Regions from separate parts of the Effusibacillus pohliae DSM 22757 genome, predicted to be linked through region 2. Evidence: riboswitches for the same ligand, from Rfam matches in the RefSeq annotation. Region 2 holds a riboswitch; the other holds the start of a gene.
What was found. A riboswitch is a leader RNA that binds a small molecule or an ion and turns the genes downstream of it on or off. The one in region 2 is predicted to bind thiamine pyrophosphate.

Region 1 (8,853 bases), on a different contig from region 2:
CTTAGCCTTCATTGTCAGTTCCCCCATTTCAATTTCAAATGACCTTGTCTGTGTCAAGTGGGTCCAATTGATTGGATACCCTGTCTCATGACTGCACTGACTCCATCTTCAATAACGTGGGCAAGACTCAGTGCATGACTCAAACAGGCCGAAAAGGTTACACGTTGACACTCCGCACGCCTCCAGGCGTGTGATGCCTGGGAGTACTCCCGTATCTGAGAGTTCTGACTTGCGTCTCAAGCGATCCCCGTTGACCCCGCGGCTGAGTCCGCTTAGGCGGACAGATCACGAAGGCGCAAACCTTCGCGCAGAATGTTTTGCGCGACGTTGACGACCCGATCAATGAATTTTGCCACACACCGGGCACGTCCACTCCCAGTCATGTCTTTCGCCCTGGTGTTTCGATGTCCGCAGAACGTCGAAAAAATTGAGCCACTGCCTGAAAAGCAAGTGGCTCTCTTATTGTTTTGGCCGGCATCAATAATACAGTGACTGGGCAAGGTTGCACTTGATACAGGTTTGCGTGTACCGGTCTTCCAAAAATTCATGCGCACACGTCTTGCGGATCTTTTCCAACTCGATTTTCAATTGATAGATCCGGTTGGAAAGCTCCGCGATTTCCCGCTCGATCTGCTGCACCCGGTTCATCGATGCGCCCTCCCGAACCGACAGCTGTTAGCGGTAAATCTGGTTGCCCGCTTCACGGAATTCCTTCGCTTTCTCTTCCAATCCCATGTCGATCGCCGTTTCCAGGGCGAGCCCTTTCGCTTCCGCATATTCGCGAATATCCTGCGTAATCCGCATGCTGCAGAACTTCGGCCCGCACATCGAGCAGAAGTGGGCCGTTTTGGCCGCTTCCGCCGGCAGCGTTTCGTCATGGTACTCCATCGCCCGTTCCGGATCGAGCGACAAATTGAACTGGTCGCGCCAACGGAATTCAAAGCGTGCTTTGGACAGCGCATCGTCCCGTTTTTGCGCATTCGGGTGGCCTTTCGCCAGGTCGGCCGCATGCGCCGCGATCTTGTAGGCAATCACACCTTCCCGGACATCGTTTTTATTCGGCAGGCCAAGGTGTTCCTTCGGAGTCACATAACACAACATGGCGGTGCCGAACCAGCCGATCATCGCTGCGCCGATGGCTGAAGTAATATGGTCGTAGCCGGGCGCGATGTCGGTCGTCAGCGGCCCCAACGTATAGAACGGTGCCTCCTGGCAGATTTCCATCTGCAAGTCGACGTTTTCTTTGATTTTGTGCATCGGTACGTGCCCCGGACCTTCGATCATCACCTGCACGTCGTGCTTCCAGGCGATCCGGGTCAGCTCGCCCAGCGTCCGCAGTTCCGCAAACTGGGCTTCGTCGTTCGCATCGGCGATCGAGCCCGGCCGCAGGCCGTCCCCCAACGAGAAGCAGACATCGTACGCTTTCATGATCTCACAAATCTCTTCGAAGTGGGTGTACAGAAAATTCTCCTTGTGATGCGCCAGACACCAGGCCGCCATAATCGAGCCGCCGCGGGAGACGATACCGGTCACCCGCTTTGCCGTCAACGGGATGTAGCGCAGCAGCACACCCGCATGGATCGTGAAGTAATCGACGCCTTGTTCCGCCTGTTCGATCAATGTATCGCGGAAGACCTCCCAGCTGAGGTCTTCGACGACTCCCCCCACTTTTTCCAGCGCCTGATAGATCGGCACCGTTCCGACCGGCACCGGCGAGTTGCGAATGATCCATTCACGGGTCGTGTGAATGTTCTTGCCGGTGGACAGATCCATGATCGTGTCGGCTCCCCAGCGAATCGCCCATGTCATTTTCTCCACTTCTTCCTCAATCGAGGAGGCGACCGCCGAATTGCCAATGTTCGCATTCACTTTCACGTGGAAGTTGCGGCCGATAATCATCGGTTCGCTTTCCGGATGATTGATGTTCGCCGGGATGATCGCCCGGCCGCGCGCCACCTCGTCGCGCACGAATTCAGGGGAGACGCCTTCGCGAATCGCGATGAATTCCATCTCCGGCGTAATGATCCCTTTGCGGGCATAGTGCAGCTGCGTCACATTTTGTCCCGGTTTTGCCCGCAACGGCCGCCGGTTCACCCCCGGAAACACCTGCCGGTTGGCCCGCGGGTCACCCGCCCGATAGCCGTCGTCCTCCGGCTTCACTTCGCGTCCCTCATACTCTTCTACATCGCCCCGTTCCAGGATCCAGTTGCGGCGGATCGGTGGCAGCCCTTGCCGGATATCCACCCTATAGGCCGGATCTGTATAGGGACCGCTCGTATCGTACACGCGGACCGGTTCATTCGGTACTTCACCGGTTGGTGTCGATGTCGGATGCAGCTCGATCTCGCGCATCGGCACGCGCAAATCAGGTCTGGAACCTTGCACGTACACTTTTTTGCTGCCCGGAAACGACGTTAGCAAAGCGATGTTTTGTTGCCCTTCCATTGTTTGCGACATGGTGAGACCTCCTTTTTTTCCCAAACAAAATGACGTGGATTCCAGGACCCGACCGGTTGGCGCATCGGCTGCAGCAAAAAACCGGATCCTACCTGATGAGGACCCGGCCGTCGACTGAAGTCGGCTGTGCATGATGCCCGAACCGCAGATGTATGTAGCCAACTACTTTCCTACGCTGGTATTATCCAGATCAGGTCCTGAGGGTTAAGGAACTTCATCGCGTCCCTCTCTCAGCCCAGGCTCATGGGCACCCCTAGTAGCAACATCGTATTGAATTTTTACAACTTTAGCATACCGGATGCAGTCCCGTTTGGCAAGGGGAAACCGCGACACTGTGTTGTTCGTCAGTGATATTGTCACCCTGTAACTCGTCTGTGAAAATGTCACCATGTAGAGGGAGTTTGAGTTCCTTGTCCACAGATAAATTAGTTGGCTTGCTTGCGTTTTCTTACCATGACATAACCGAACGTGCCAAGAGCAACTAACCCTCCGCCAATCGGAAGATAGTATTTGCTTCCCGCATTGCTTGAGTCTGAGTTCAAGACCGCACCACCTGCTTGCACCGCTCCATTTTTGCTCTCCGATGCCTTTTCTTTTTTCAATTTATCAAGTTTCGCTTCGAAATCCGCCATCGGTACGAAGCTATGTTTTTTCAGTTTTAAAAATTCATGATCCCTCATCGGAACAATACTACTTTCACCTGTCACGTGTTGGACAGCAAAGATATACAGACCAAATCGTTGATCGTATAAGAGTTTTGCGCTGTCTGTATCTTTTAGCAGTTTCTTTGCGTCTTGGAGGTCTTGTTCGAAGCTAGTATTATTTTTGATGTTGAAAATGCTCCATTTTCCGTTTTCTTCAGTGGCAAACACGATACCGGCAGGCTTACCATTTACTCGAATCGGAAAAATATATCCGCCAAATGTAAAACTGTTACCGTTCGCTTCGATTTTGTTCGAAACAACAAAATACGGTATTCCGTCTCCCAGTTGAGCATTCGCAAACGAATCATCAGCGTTTACCCCAAAGTTATCCTTCGCAGCATCCAAAGGTTTTTGATAGTTCAAAAAATCAGCTTCAATCATTGATTTTACACCTTTATTTGCGTACTGAGTTATTGGATCATTGTCAGCAAGAGCGGATTGATTTTGAACCAAAAGCATACATGCGATGAACATCAAAATCACAAGACGTGCAAAGTTATATTTCATAATGGTTTCCCTTCTTTACTACATATACGTAAATGTAGTAAAGGGTGTTCACCCAGGTCCACTGAGCGTTATCAACAAAGTCGTTATAATGCCTTAATGTTGTACGATGCATCCAAAGGATCAATATAATACACATCAGACTTCGGTACCGACGTGTCCTGATAATAGCCACGAATTACAAATACGTGACCAGTACCACTCCCCCCCTTCCATGTAATAAGTGCGATTATTGGTTCCCCATTGTTTATCTGATTTTATACTTTGACAAACCTTTTTGCATGTCATAGACAGTACCTGGTTCGTTTACAGCAGACCCCTTAACGTATACGACAATATCGGTTTGTGTGGCATTGGCTCCCAAATAATCTTCCCCCTTTCGAAATAGATTTTTGTAGGCAAACTCGACTACAATTTCAATATAATACCAGGTAGTCAGAATTTCAACTCTATTTCTATAAATCCGTTTTCCCCTTTAACTCACTCGAAGTCGTTTATGACAATCTCTCGGCAGGAAAGCCCCCGCCCAAGACGAAAAAAAGGGTTGCGTCATCACGCAAACCCTCGATGGATCACCCGTGTAACGGTGACAAAGTCACCGGCCTTGACGGATGTGTATTCTATTTACCGTGATTGCTGTGACCGTTCTCTGTTAGAACTCAAGCGGTTCAGCGGCTCTCTATTTTTCTCCTCGAAACGCCTTGTCCGAAATGTCCTTCCGGTAGTGCATGCCGGCAAAATGAATCGCCTGCACCCCGCGGTACGCCGCTTCTTTCGCCGCTTTCAGGTCGGCGCCGAACCCGGTCACGCCGAGTACCCGGCCGCCGTTGGTGACATATCGGCCTTCCACAAAATCGGTTCCCGCATGAAACACGACAACCTGCTCCGGCAGCCGGTCAAGCCCCTCGATCGGGTCCCCTTTCCGGTAGGCTCCCGGATAGCCTTGCGCCGCTAGAATCACGCAGACGGCCGCCCCATTTTTCCAGGCGAGCCGGATGTCCTGTAGGCGTCCGTCGATCACCGCATCGATCACGTCGACCAGATCGTTTTCCAGCAAAGGCAGTACCACCTGCGCCTCCGGATCGCCAAACCGCGCGTTAAACTCGATCACCTTCGGGCCTTCCGCGGTCAGCATCAGCCCGGCGTACAGCACCCCTTTGTACGGCGTGCCCCGCGCCACCATCGCTTCCGCCACCGGTCGGACGATCGTCGCCTCGATTCCCTGCAGCAATTCGTCCGTCACGCGAGGCACCGGAGCATACGTGCCCATCCCGCCTGTATTCGGTCCCTGGTCGCCGTCAAATACCTGCTTATGATCCTGGGACGGCACCATCAGCTTGACGTTTTTGCCGTCCACAAACGCGAGGACGGTGGCTTCCTCGCCCGCCAGAAACTGTTCGATCACCACGCGGCTGCCCGCTTCCCCGAACGTCTTCGCCTGCAAAATCGACCGCACGGCCTCTTCCGCTTCCGCCACCGTTTTCGCCACGATCACGCCCTTACCTGCCGCCAGCCCGTCCGCTTTGACGACGATCGGCGCCCCCTGTTCGCGAACGTACTGCAAAGCGGGTTCCGCTTCCGTAAACACTTGATACTTGGCGGTCGGAATTCCGTGCGTCAGCATCAGATCTTTTGCAAACGACTTGCTTCCTTCCAGTAGAGCCGCTTCCCGCCGCGGGCCGAAAATGCGCAGCCCGCGCGCTTCAAACGCATCGACCACGCCCGCCAGCAGCGCCGCCTCCGGCCCCACCACCGTCAGATCGATCGCTTCCCGTTCCGCAAAATCGGCCAACTGCTCGACCGCATCGGCGGCAATCGGCACACACTCCGCCAGTTGGGCAATTCCGGCATTGCCGGGTGCGCAGTACACCTTCCGCACGCGCGGACTCTGGGCCAATTTCCAGACGAGCGCATGTTCGCGGCCGCCGCCGCCAATCACAAGCACCTTCAAATCAATCGCCCTCCTTCCCGTTTGTTCGACAGACAGGGTCTGACCTTTGCCTGCAGGCGCGCCGGACCTGTTATTCCGTACGCGCCTACAGCCCGATAAGGTCTGACCGGATATTTGCCGCTTCGCCTCCACTTACCGCAACGGCCGCAGGAATTCTCATGTCAAACGATGTCGCACGGTGCAGCCATTTGTCCGGAACAATCGGTCTGACCTGTCCCGCACCAACGATTGCCGATGCCACCCAGCTTGCCGGGCGGTTGCCTGTCAGATCGTAACCGATTTTCCCGCTCCTTGTCGAATGCGAAAATTCGACACCCGTTTCGACGCGTAAATTTTCCCAAACAAGCGTCGAAGGTTCACCATACGAAAGATACCTTCGCACACACGTATCCTTTTTGTGTGCCGTACTCCGCCCCGCATGGAAAGTTCGCACACGATCAATGCTTGAAATGGCGGATGCCGGTGAATACCATCGCGATTCCGTGGCGGTCGGCCGCTTCGATCGACGCGGCATCCTTGATCGAGCCGCCCGGCTGGATGATCGCGGTAACCCCCGCTTTCGCCGCCTCTTCCACCGTATCGGGCAGCGGGAAAAATGCATCCGACGCGAGCACCGCTCCGTTCGCCAGCTCGCCAGCCTGTTCGATCGCGATCCGCGCTGCTCCGACCCGGTTCATCTGCCCCGCTCCGATGCCGATCGTGCGGTTCTCCCGCGCCAGAACGATCGCGTTTGACTTCACATGCTTGACCACTTTCCAGGCGAACAACAGCTGCCCCAATTCTTCTTCCGTCGGTTGCCGGCGAGTGACCACCTGCAGGTCGTCCGGCGAAACGGTCTTCAGGTCCAGTTCTTGCACCAGTAACCCGCCCGCCACTTTCAGTGTGGTGAGCTGATTGGCCAACGGAGATGCGGACTGCTCTCCCGCTTGCGCAGTTGCACCTTCGACCGTCTCCAGCATCCGCAAAGCATTATCCGCTTTCGGTCCGATCGCGGCTTCCAGTAAGCGGAGATTTTTCTTTTGCGTCAAAATCTCGAACGCTTCCGGCTCGAAACCGGGCGCAATAATGATCTCCAAAAACAGTTCCGCCATCGCCTGCGCGGTCGGAGCGTCGACCGTTCGGTTCAACGCGATGATGCCGCCAAAAATCGAGACGGGATCCGCCTCATACGCTTTCTGCCAGGCGCCGAAAATCGTATCGGCAGTCCCGACGCCGCACGGATTGGTATGTTTTACCGCAACCACCGCCGGTTCCGTGAACTCCTTGACAATCGCCATCGCCGCATTCGCATCGTTGATATTGTTGTAGGACAATTCCTTGCCGTGCAGTTGTCTCGCGCCGGCGATCGTGTCGGCTCCGGCTGCCGGCTCCCGATAGAACGCCGCTTGCTGGTGCGGATTTTCCCCGTAGCGAAGATCCTGCGCCTTCTCGTACGTCAATGTGATCGTTTCCGGGAATTCCTCGCCCACCTGGCGGGTCATGTACTGGGCCACCAGCGCGTCGTAAGCGGCAGTGTGGCGGAACACTTTCGCCGCCAGCGCCAGCCGCGTAGTCACCGGCAGTGGTTTGCCTTCGTCGAGGCTTTCGATCACCAGACCGTAGTCGGCCGCGTCAACAAGAACGATCACGTCCCGGTAGTTTTTCGCCGCCGCCCGCAGCATCGATGGCCCGCCGATATCGATATTTTCGATCGCCTCCTCATGCGTCACGCCAGGCTTTAGAATCGTCTGCTTGAACGGATACAGGTTGACGACCACCAGATCGATCGGCCGGATGCCCAGCCGCCCGATCGCCTGCATATGTTCCTCATTGTCCCGCACTGCCAGCAGCCCGCCGTGAATGTTCGGATGCAGCGTCTTCACCCGGCCGTCCATAATCTCCGGAAATCCGGTCACATCCGAAATCCCGGTCACCGGAATCCCCGCCTGCTCCAGCAGTTTGGCAGTACCGCCGGTCGATACGATCTCCACGTTGTGCCGAACGAGCGCCCGGGCCAAATCGACGATGCCGGTCTTGTCCGATACGCTGATCAATGCTCGTCTCATGTTGTTTGATTCCCCCGTTCCCAAACTGCAACGTTATGGTTAGTCTCTTGCCTATCCAATCCAATACTCCACCTCATTGCCGCGGAGCAGAATCCGTCCGTTCGCAAAATCACGCACCACTTGCGGCAGCAGCCGGTGTTCCGCCGCCTGAATCTTCGCCGTCAGGGTGTCTCTCGTCTCGTTTGACTCAATCGCCACTTTTTCCTGTGCAATCACAGGCCCCGTGTCCATCCCCTCATCGACAAAATGAACCGTTACCCCCGTATATGACACCCCTGCCTGCAAAGCCTGGCCGATCGCATCCTTGCCCGGAAACGCCGGCAATAGCGAGGGATGCAAATTGAGAATCCGCCCCCGGTACGGTTCCAACAGCGTCGGTCCGACCAGCCGCATGTAACCGGCAAGCACGATAAAATCCACCCGTTTCGCCCGCAACTCCTCTAAAATTCGCGTTTCATAAGCCGCTTTGTCAGGAAATTCCTTCGGAACCAGCACCAGTGCCGGAACGCCGGCCTGTTCCGCCCGTTCGATCGCTTTCGCTCCCGGCTTGTCGCAGACGACCAGGACGATCCGGGCACCACCCAACTCGCCTGCAGCAGCCCGATCCAGCAGAACCTGCAGATTGCTCCCGGTCCCGGACGCAAACACGGCGATCCGCTTGCCGGCGGTTGCGTTTTCAATCCCTGGCCCCCCGTCAAAAGCCGTCACCGGCCCCCCTTCACCGGACGCGGCTCCCGAAAAGGAATCCCCGCTTGCTGTTCCCCGCATTTCCTCGCTCATGCCGTTCCTCCAACCCCGTCGATTCGCACCTGGCGGTTGCCTGGCACAATGCTTCCGATCCGGTACGCCCGTTCCCCAAGGCTGATCGCCTCCCGGATAAAATCGTCCGCCTGCGTCTCCGGAACCACCGCCACCAGGCCAATCCCCATATTGAACGTACGGTACATATCGCTTGCGGACAGGTTGCCTTCCCGCTGCAGCAGCTCAAAAATCGGCAGCACCGGCCAGGATCCCGGACGAATCTCGGCAGCGCATCCCTCCGGCAGTACGCGCGGGATGTTTTCCAGAAAGCCGCCGCCGGTGATATGGGCCATCGCCCGCACATCGAACCGTTCGCAGAGCGCAAGCCCATTTTTGACATAAATGCGGGTGGGAGTCAGAAGTTCTTCGCCAAGCGTCCTGGTCAGTCCCG
Region 2 (8,853 bases):
GAATATAAAGTCGGTCCGTATACCGTGCGAGCGCTCGATTATTTTCCCGATTTCGACTTTAAAAACAACCAGCCGGTGACCCGCTCGACCGATCCGAACAACCCGGTACTGCTTTTGCAGGTGGAAGGGCCGGGGGTTGCCAAGCCCACGCCGCAGTTCTTTTTTGTGTTCCGGCAGATGGACTTGGAGCAAAACACGAATTTTGAATTCGTGCCGGTCGGCGGCAAAACGGTTTTAACGACCGGGCTGCGCGTGCAAAAAGACAACGGGATTCCGATTGTGTACGCCGGATGTGTGGTGGTTCTGGCCGGTCTTGTTCTGGTCTTTTACTTCCAGCATCGCCGCGTCTGGGGGCAATGGCGGAACGGCGTGATGCACGTGGGTGCCCACACCAGCAAGAATTGGTACGGGATGCGCAAGGAACTGGAACGCATCTTCCGCGCGCTCGACTGGCAGCAGGAGATCCGGGTGCGGCAAGGAGGCAAAGAGTCGTGATGTTGACAATCTCTGCATGGCTGTATTGGATGGCGTTTTTCGGCTATTTGATCGCTTCGATCCTTTATATCGTCGGCGTCACCGGCCGCAAGATGAAGATCAGAAACGGGGAAGCGAACGCCAACGTCTGGACGCACTGGGGCTATGTGGCGGCCATCGTCGCTGTGCTCGTCCAGTTGGCAGGTTTCATCACTCGCTGGATCGGCAGCGGCCATTCGCCGACATCCAACATGTACGAATACATGAGTTTCTGGGCGTGGTGCATCATGCTGGCGTTCGTCGTGATCAGCGCGTTCTACCGGTTCCCGATCCTGGGGGCGTTCGCCGCGCCGACCGCGCTCGCCGTATTGGGGTACGCGAATGTGTTTCCCGACGAATCGCAGGCGCTGATTCCGGCGTTGAAAAGCTATTGGCTGTACATTCACGTCACCACGGCGGCACTGGGGGAAGGCGTGCTGACGATCGCGTTCGCGGCCGCGCTGATGCACCTGTTGGTGATCACCGATGTGAGCAAATGGGACCGCAAGAGCAAGGCGCTGGAGTTCGTTTTGTTCCTGTTTATTGCACTGTTTGGTTTTGTCACGATCTCGCTGATTTTCAAAATCCAGCACTATCAACTGGCGGAACCTGTCACCGGCAATGTCTACTCGCTGCCGCCGCTGATCGGACCGATTGGGACTCCCATCGGCTCGCTCGGGAGCTTTCTTGGCATCCCGCTGCCGCTGTTCAACGTTCCAAGCTGGATGACGGGAGCCAAGGCAGCTGTCAAGTCGAATACGCTGTTGTGGACGTTTTTGACTGCCCTCATCCTGTACAGTCTGTTGCGTTCGTTGAACCGCAAGCCATTGGTTCTGTCGGTGTCGGAGTGGGTGCAGGGGTTGGACGCGCCGTCGCTTGACGAACTTTCCTACCGAGCGGTGGCAATCGGGTACCCGATTTTTACGCTCGGCGCTTTGGTGTTCGCGATGATCTGGGCGCAGGAAGCATGGGGTTCCTATTGGCAGTGGGACCCGAAAGAAACGTGGGCGTTGATCACCTGGCTGTATTATACCGCCTATCTGCACCTTCGCCTGACGCGCGGTTGGGAGGGAGAGCGCGCTTCCTGGATGGCCGTGGCCGGTTTTGTGGTGATCTTGTTCCTGCTGGTGGGAGTCAACTTCCTGATCGTGGGTCTCCATGCATACGCCTGAACGAATGGATTGGAAGTGCAGTGACTGTACCCTTTGGGTGCATTTGGGTGCAAAGTACTCGGAATACGCTGCAAAGCTTCACTTCACTTTGTGGGGTATCTAGAGGAGGGTAGAGCGATGGAACCGAATGTTCGAATTCTGGTAGTGGATGACGAAGAGCGCATTCGCAAACTGGTTCGTATGTACCTGGAACGAAACGGGTTTCAAGTGGAGGAAGCGGAAGATGGCCAGCAGGCGCTGGAAATGGCGTTCGCCAATGAGTATGACCTGATTGTGCTCGATTTGATGCTGCCGGGCATGGACGGCCGCAAAGTGTGCGAGGAAATCCGCAAAAAAAGCGACGTGCCGGTAATCATGCTGACCGCGGCCGGCGATGAATCGAGCCGTATCCACGGGTTTGAGCTGGGGGCGGACGATTATGTGGTGAAACCGTTTTCGCCGCGCGAGCTTGTGATGCGCGTGAAAGCGCTGTTAAAGCGGACGCAGCCGAAACACGACGCGGCGCATCAGGAGATCGCGCATGTTCTCTCCACACACGGACTGACGATCAACATGGATTCGCGCAAGGTGCTGGTGGAAGGGGAAGAGGTGTCGCTGACGCCGAAGGAATACGAACTGCTTTGTTACCTGGTGCAGCGTCCCGACAAGGTGTTTTCGCGTGAAGAATTGCTGCGGGATGTATGGAATTATCAGTTCTTCGGCGATCAGCGGACGGTCGATACGCATGTCAAGCGGTTGCGGGAAAAATTGGGACGCTATTCCGAAAAAGTGGCGGAAATGATCGTCACTGTTTGGGGAGTCGGGTACAAGTTCGAGGTGCGCGAGTGATCCGCAACAGCGTTGTTCTCAAGCTCTGGTTGACGATCATTGCGTTGGTCGTGTTTGTTCTGTCGCTGCTGGCCGTTTTCTTGGAACAGTTGTTTGATACTTATTTTTATTCCTCACAGGAAGAAGCGCTGACCAACCGGGCGGCCTATATCAGCAACCTGCTGGTGCGGGAAACGAACCCGAGCCTGGCGATCACGATCAGCGAGGAACTCCTGAAGGAATCGAACAGCCATATGTATATCATCGGGCCCCTGTTTTCCCAACGAGACTCGAATTATCTGGACGATTTTCCGCCCGACATCAGGCAGAAATTGCTGAATGGCGAACCGGTCCTGCGCCGCGGTACGACCCCCGGTTTCGGCAACTTCAAATCGGAAACGAACAGCGCCTGGGTGTTTTATCCGATTCTGGAGCAAAACCGATTGCGGGCAGTGCTACTGATTCATCAGCCGGTAGCGGAAATTGAAAAGGCGATCGAACAGATCCGCCGCCTGATTTTCTTTGCCGCCGCGGTCGGAGCGGCGCTGACCACCGGACTCGCTTTCGTGGTGTCCAAAAACCTGTCGCGGCCGGTCATTCAGATGACAAAAGTGGCGGAAAAAATGGCACAGGGCGATTTTCACGGGAAAGTGAACGTGGTGACCGGCGACGAGGTCGGCCGCCTTGGGCATACGTTAAACTTTCTGGCCGAAAGTCTGGCGGAAACGATCGACCATTTGTCGAAGGAAAAGGAACAGTTATCCGGAATTTTGCTGTCGATGACAGACGGTGTGGTGTCGGCCGACCTGGACGGGAAAGTGACACTCGCCAATCCGCCGGCGCAAAAATGGCTACGTGCCTTGTTGCTGAAAGAAACGGGCAGTCCAGGCGACGACCGGTTGCCGAAACAACTGGACGATCTGAAAAATCGGGTGCTGGAAGATCCGAAAACGAAAGTCACGGAACTCAACTGGCAAGGGCGTTATATTGCGCTGACGATGACCCCGCTGTACGAGCCGGGCAGGGAGGCGGTGCGCGGGGTGGTGGCCGTTTTTCGGGATGTCACGGAAGAGCGTACGCTGGAGCGGATGCGCAAGGATTTTGTGGCCAGCGTTTCGCACGAACTGCGCACGCCGCTGGCGATGATCCAGGGCTACGGGGAGGCTCTGCTGGACGAGTTCGGGGATGATCCGGAACAGCGCCGGGAACTTACCCACATCATCTTGGACGAGACGCACCGGATGAAGCGGCTGGTCAACGATTTGCTCGACCTGGCCCAGCTGGAGGCGGGACAGTTTGAGCTGCACACGTCGGAGATCGATCTGGCCAGCGTGGTCCGATCCGTTGGACGCAAGTTTCAGACATTGGCGCATGAACGCGGCCTCGATTTTCGAGTCGATTTTGACGAACACGAGTCGTACCCGATCGTCGGGGATTCGGATCGGTTGGAGCAGGTCCTGACAAATCTGATCGACAACGCGATGCGGCACACGTTGAGCGGTGGTGCCGTAACGGTCGCTATGCAGAAGGAAGAGCATTATGTGCGGGTATCGGTGTCCGATACCGGGGAAGGGATTCCGGAAGAGGATTTGCCGTTTATTTTTGAGCGCTTCTACAAAGTGGACAAAGCGCGTACCCGCTCGAAAGGCGGCACCGGTCTGGGCTTGTCGATCGCGAAAAATATCGTGCAAAAACACCGGGGCGAAATCGTGGTGTCGAGCGCGCTCGGAAAAGGCACTACCTTCACCGTCATCCTGCCGCTCCTGCAAAAAGACGCACCCCTGCACGCGTAACGGTGCAGGGGGATGTTTCTCAACAACTCCGCCCCAGACATGGTGGAATTGTTTGCCCACGCCACTTTGTGGGGGGATTTTTCCGGGGTCCCCAGCAAAGTACTCGAAATACGCTTCAGAGCTTTGCTTCACAATGCTGGGGCGCTGTTATGTTTCCGGCAGCAGCCGGCTTAATATATCGGCGAGTTCATCGGCAAACGACGAGACGGGCCGGCCGGCGCGGACGCCTGCGGCCATTTTGCGAATCCGCGTCACCGTGTCGACGTCCGCTGTGACAACCGCCTTGTACCCCGGCCCCGTTCGTTCGGCAGCTTCTTTGACCGAATATTTCACCGTGTCGATCTTGGAACCGCTGATATCCGACTTCAAATCGATCCCGATCAGGGCGAGGCGGCCGGTCAACAGCACATAAGCCCGTTCCACGCCGGGAATGCCTGTCAATACCTGTGCGATATGATCCGCCTGTTGCGAAGCGTTGCCGTATGCTTCCGAACGTTTTTCCTGTTGCGGGGAGCGGATGTTTTTTTGCTGGTCGGGGTTGGCCGGTTTGTCTTGCGCTTCCTTTGCTGACGGATGCTCTTCGCCTGGCGGGGTCCGCTCCTGGCCCGGTTTGCTCATGCCGTCGGGGGTCGGCCCGTATTTTGGCGCCTGGGCGGACGGGCGGCAGCCGGCCAGCGAAAGAAAGGCGCACAGCGCCAGCAGCACCGATGTCCATTTCTTCAAATTCATCTCCTATCACCTCGACCATAGTATTTCCAACAAAAGAAAATATCGTGAGGGATCTCACGGTAATTTTGGCGGAATATGGGGTAGTATAGTGTCTGAGGTGACAAGCATGGCGTGGGTGTATTACGGAAAACTGTTCGACAGCAAATTTCAGGCCGGTTGCCTGGCTGCCCGCATTCGTGATGATTGGTGGATCCAGCAATACCGGGCGCCGCGGTTTGTCGGGATTTTTCAGACGAAGTCGGGCCGTTACGGCGTCAAATGCCTGTGGTGACAGTTTTCACGTGGAACACAATTCGAAAAATTCGAGAAATATGTCGAAACGACCCGTTTAACCCCGCAAGCTGTCGGATCACCCCGACGACAAGAGAATCAAACGAGGAGGAACGCGCATGCACAAAAATCCGGATGATCAAAAATTGGCCGAACTGCTGCGGCAATCGAAAACGATCGCGGTGGTCGGGCTGTCGGACGATCCGGCGAAAGCGAGCAACCAGGTGGCGCAATACCTGCAATCGCAAGGGTATGAAATCGTGCCTGTGAATCCGAACGCGACGACCGTGCTCGGCCGGAAAGCGCACGCCAGCCTGCTGGATGTGGAAGAACCGGTTGACATCGTCGATGTATTCCGCAGAAGCGAGCAAATCCCGGAAGTGGTCGACCAGGTGCTGCAAATGCGACAGAAGCCGAAGGCGGTGTGGATCCAACTGGGCATCGTCAACAACGAGCAGTGCAAGCGGATCGAAGAAGCCGGCATCATGGCGATTCAGGATTCCTGCATCAAGGTGGAACACAACCGGTTGCTGGAACAATGATTCTCCATTGGTCACCCATTTTCTCCACAGATAAACGCACGGAATGAACATCGGCGCTTCTGGTTTTCCCCTGAAACCAGGGTCGATGTACTGAGCAACACTCCTCCCTGCGTAGCGTTGTGTGGTGGTCGGGAAAAACAGGAACGTCATCACCCCTTTTCTTCCGCTTGAGATTATGGTACAGTTTTGGGTAACTGAATAGTTTCCACTAGGGGTGCTGGGAGACCGGCTGAGAGAGGAGCGATCCTCAACCCTTGGAACCTGTCAGGCAATTTGTTGTCTGGGCTGGGTAATGCCAGCGTAGGGAAGTGGCGACTTGATTCAGGCTGGTCGGATGCCGTCTTCCTGTCGGAAGCGGCTTTTTTGATTACCAGGCAGAGAAAGTGTGGAAGTGATGGACAGCAGATTGTACGTGATCACCGGCTCCGCCTTTTTAAAGGGCAGGCGCCTGGAAGATGTGATTCGCCAGGCGATTGGCGGCGGAGCAGACTGTATCCAATTGCGGGAAAAAGAGGCCACGTCCCGCGAATTGCTGGAGATGGCTGTGCTGTTGCGGCGGATCACCCGCGAGACAGACATCCGGTTCATCGTCAACGACCGGGTTGATATCGCGTTAGCAGCCGATGCGGATGGCGTGCATTTGGGGCAGGACGATCTGCCGATTGCGGTGGCGAGAAAGCTGCTCGGACCGGAAAAAATCATCGGCATCTCGACGCACAGCGTGCAGGAAGCGATCGCTGCCGAACAGGCGGGCGCCGATTACATAGGACTTGGCCCGATTCACCCAACGCAAACCAAACTGGATGCGGAACCTGTGATCGGCGTGGAAGGGGTGCGGGAAGTGCGGCGTCATGTGTCGATTCCGATTGTCGCGATCGGCGGCATCAAACAGCCGGACGTGGCAGAAATCATCCGCGCAGGCGCCAACGGGGTAGCGGTGATCAGCGCGATCATCGGAGCGAATGACGTGTATGCCGCAGCCGCGGCCATGCGTGCCGAGGTGGATCGGATCAGAGAGGAAGGGAAACCGCATGGAACTGACGATTAACGGGCAGATGAGATCGATTCCCGGGGCAAAAACTCTGATCGACCTGGTGAACCATTACGGGCTCAACGACAAGATCATTGTGATCGAGCACAATCTGCAGATTGTGCCGCGTGAGAAGTATGGGGATACGGAACTGGCCCCCGGCGACAAAATTGAGATCGTCCACTTTGTGGGCGGCGGTTGATGAGGAGGATGTTGAGAATGTCGACAGAAACACTCCAGGCGGATGTTTTGCGGATTGGGGATCATGTCTTCACTTCCCGATTGTTTTTGGGGACCGGCAAGTTTCCCGATCTGGACATTCAACAGAAGGCGGTCGAAGCGTCCGGCACGGAAGTGCTGACATTTGCCGTGCGCCGCCTGAATCTGGACAACCCGGATGCGCCCAATTTTCTGGAAAGGCTGGATCTGAAACAATTCACCCTACTGCCGAACACGGCAGGCGCCGCAACCGCGGAAGAGGCTGTTCGCATCGCCCGCTTGGCGAAAGCGTCCGGCCTGTGCGACATGATTAAAGTGGAAGTGATCGGGGATCCGAAGACCCTCTTGCCGGATCCGATCGAGACGCTGAAAGCGACCGAAATCCTTGTGCAAGAGGGCTTCACGGTGCTGACATACACCTCCGACGACCCGATTTTGGCACGGCGTTTGCAAGAGGCGGGCGCACATGCGGTGATGCCGGGCGCTTCGCCGATCGGCTCCGGACTTGGAATTTTAAATCCGCATTACCTGAAGTTTATCATCGAAGAGGCCAAAGTTCCGGTCATCATCGACGCGGGCGTCGGTTCTCCGGCCGATGCGGCGCTTGCGATGGAATTGGGGGCTGACGGGGTGTTGCTGAACACCGCTGTTGCCGGTGCGCAGGATCCCGTATTGATGGCGGAAGCGATGAAGCTGGCGGTGGAAGCCGGACGCAAAGGATTTCTGGCCGGAAGAATCGCCAAAAAACGGTACGCCAGCGCCTCCTCGCCGGTTGAAGGCATGATTGAATAGGGGGTGCGGCCATGCATGTCCAATGGTTTTCGCTTGGCGCATTTCAGACCAACTGCTACGTTCTGACCGATGAATCGACGCGCACAGCGATCGTCATCGATCCCGGCTACAATCCGGATATCGTGTTAGATGCGGTTGACGGGTACCGGGTGACCCATATTTTACTGACGCATGCCCACCTGGATCATATTGGAGGATTGCGCCAGCTGAAAGAAGCAACCGGCGCTCCGATCTACATCCATGAAAATGAAAAAGAATGGCTGACCGACCCGATGTTAAACGGTTCCGGCCGATGGCCACAATTGGGCGGGCCGATTACAGGGCCCGCGGCCGACGGATTTGTGGCGGAAGGCGATACGATCCCGTTCGCCGGTCGCAAGCTGTCGGTGCTGTTTGTACCCGGCCATTCTCCCGGATCGGTGGCGTATCTTTTGCAAGACCAGGTGTTCGCCGGGGATACGCTGTTTTACGGAAGCATCGGCCGAACCGACTTGCCGGGCGGCGATTTTGATACTTTAATCAACAGCATTCGAAGCAAACTGTACACGCTCCCTCCGAACACGGTGGTCTACCCGGGACATGGACCGGAGACAACGATCGAACGGGAGCGGAAATCGAATCCGTTTGTGAGGGACAATTTTGTGCATGGCGGTGAAAGAGAGTGATGGGCCGCTCTCATCACTCTTTTTTCTATTTCCTTAATAAAATTAAAGGATTGATTTTTCCAAGATGTAATGAATATAATGGGATTAGCCATATTTTAATTGTTAGAAAATTTTTCGAAGGGGGATCATTGTGAAAAAAGGATTGCTTTCCATCCTTATCTGGACGGCGATCTCGGTCCTGGGAGCGGCCGCGTTCGGCTTGTTAGCGCTTTCGAGGGGAGAAACGATTTCCGCCGCCTGGCTGATTGTGGCCGCTGTCTGTACCTATGCGGTCGCTTACCGGTTTTATAGTAAGTTTATCGCCAGAAAGATTTATGAAGT

Region 1: another riboswitch for thiamine pyrophosphate. It lies ahead of thiC (phosphomethylpyrimidine synthase ThiC); the one in region 2 lies ahead of thiE (thiamine phosphate synthase).

Annotation. Positions count from the first base shown of each region.
Region 1 covers NZ_AQXL01000109.1:32,651-41,503, reverse strand. The annotation lists gene C230_RS22410 (hypothetical protein) at 478-648, opposite strand; gene thiC (phosphomethylpyrimidine synthase ThiC) at 676-2,457, opposite strand; TPP riboswitch at 2,608-2,722, opposite strand; gene C230_RS0106040 (hypothetical protein) at 2,883-3,668, opposite strand; gene C230_RS23860 (C39 family peptidase) at 3,752-3,916, opposite strand; gene purD (phosphoribosylamine--glycine ligase) at 4,345-5,616, opposite strand; gene purH (bifunctional phosphoribosylaminoimidazolecarboxamide formyltransferase/IMP cyclohydrolase) at 6,054-7,661, opposite strand; gene purN (phosphoribosylglycinamide formyltransferase) at 7,713-8,441, opposite strand; gene purM (phosphoribosylformylglycinamidine cyclo-ligase) at 8,438-8,853, opposite strand, start outside.
Region 2 covers NZ_AQXL01000121.1:64,431-73,283, forward strand. The annotation lists gene resB (cytochrome c biogenesis protein ResB) at 1-495, shown strand, start outside; gene ccsB (c-type cytochrome biogenesis protein CcsB) at 495-1,685, shown strand; gene C230_RS0110270 (response regulator transcription factor) at 1,803-2,513, shown strand; gene C230_RS0110275 (ATP-binding protein) at 2,510-4,285, shown strand; gene C230_RS21385 (YhcN/YlaJ family sporulation lipoprotein) at 4,433-5,014, opposite strand; gene C230_RS22570 (hypothetical protein) at 5,103-5,285, shown strand; gene C230_RS0110290 (CoA-binding protein) at 5,404-5,826, shown strand; TPP riboswitch at 6,027-6,150, shown strand; gene thiE (thiamine phosphate synthase) at 6,221-6,874, shown strand; gene thiS (sulfur carrier protein ThiS) at 6,858-7,058, shown strand; gene C230_RS0110305 (thiazole synthase) at 7,076-7,867, shown strand; gene C230_RS20095 (MBL fold metallo-hydrolase) at 7,879-8,532, shown strand; gene C230_RS0110315 (carbon starvation CstA family protein) at 8,663-8,853, shown strand, end outside.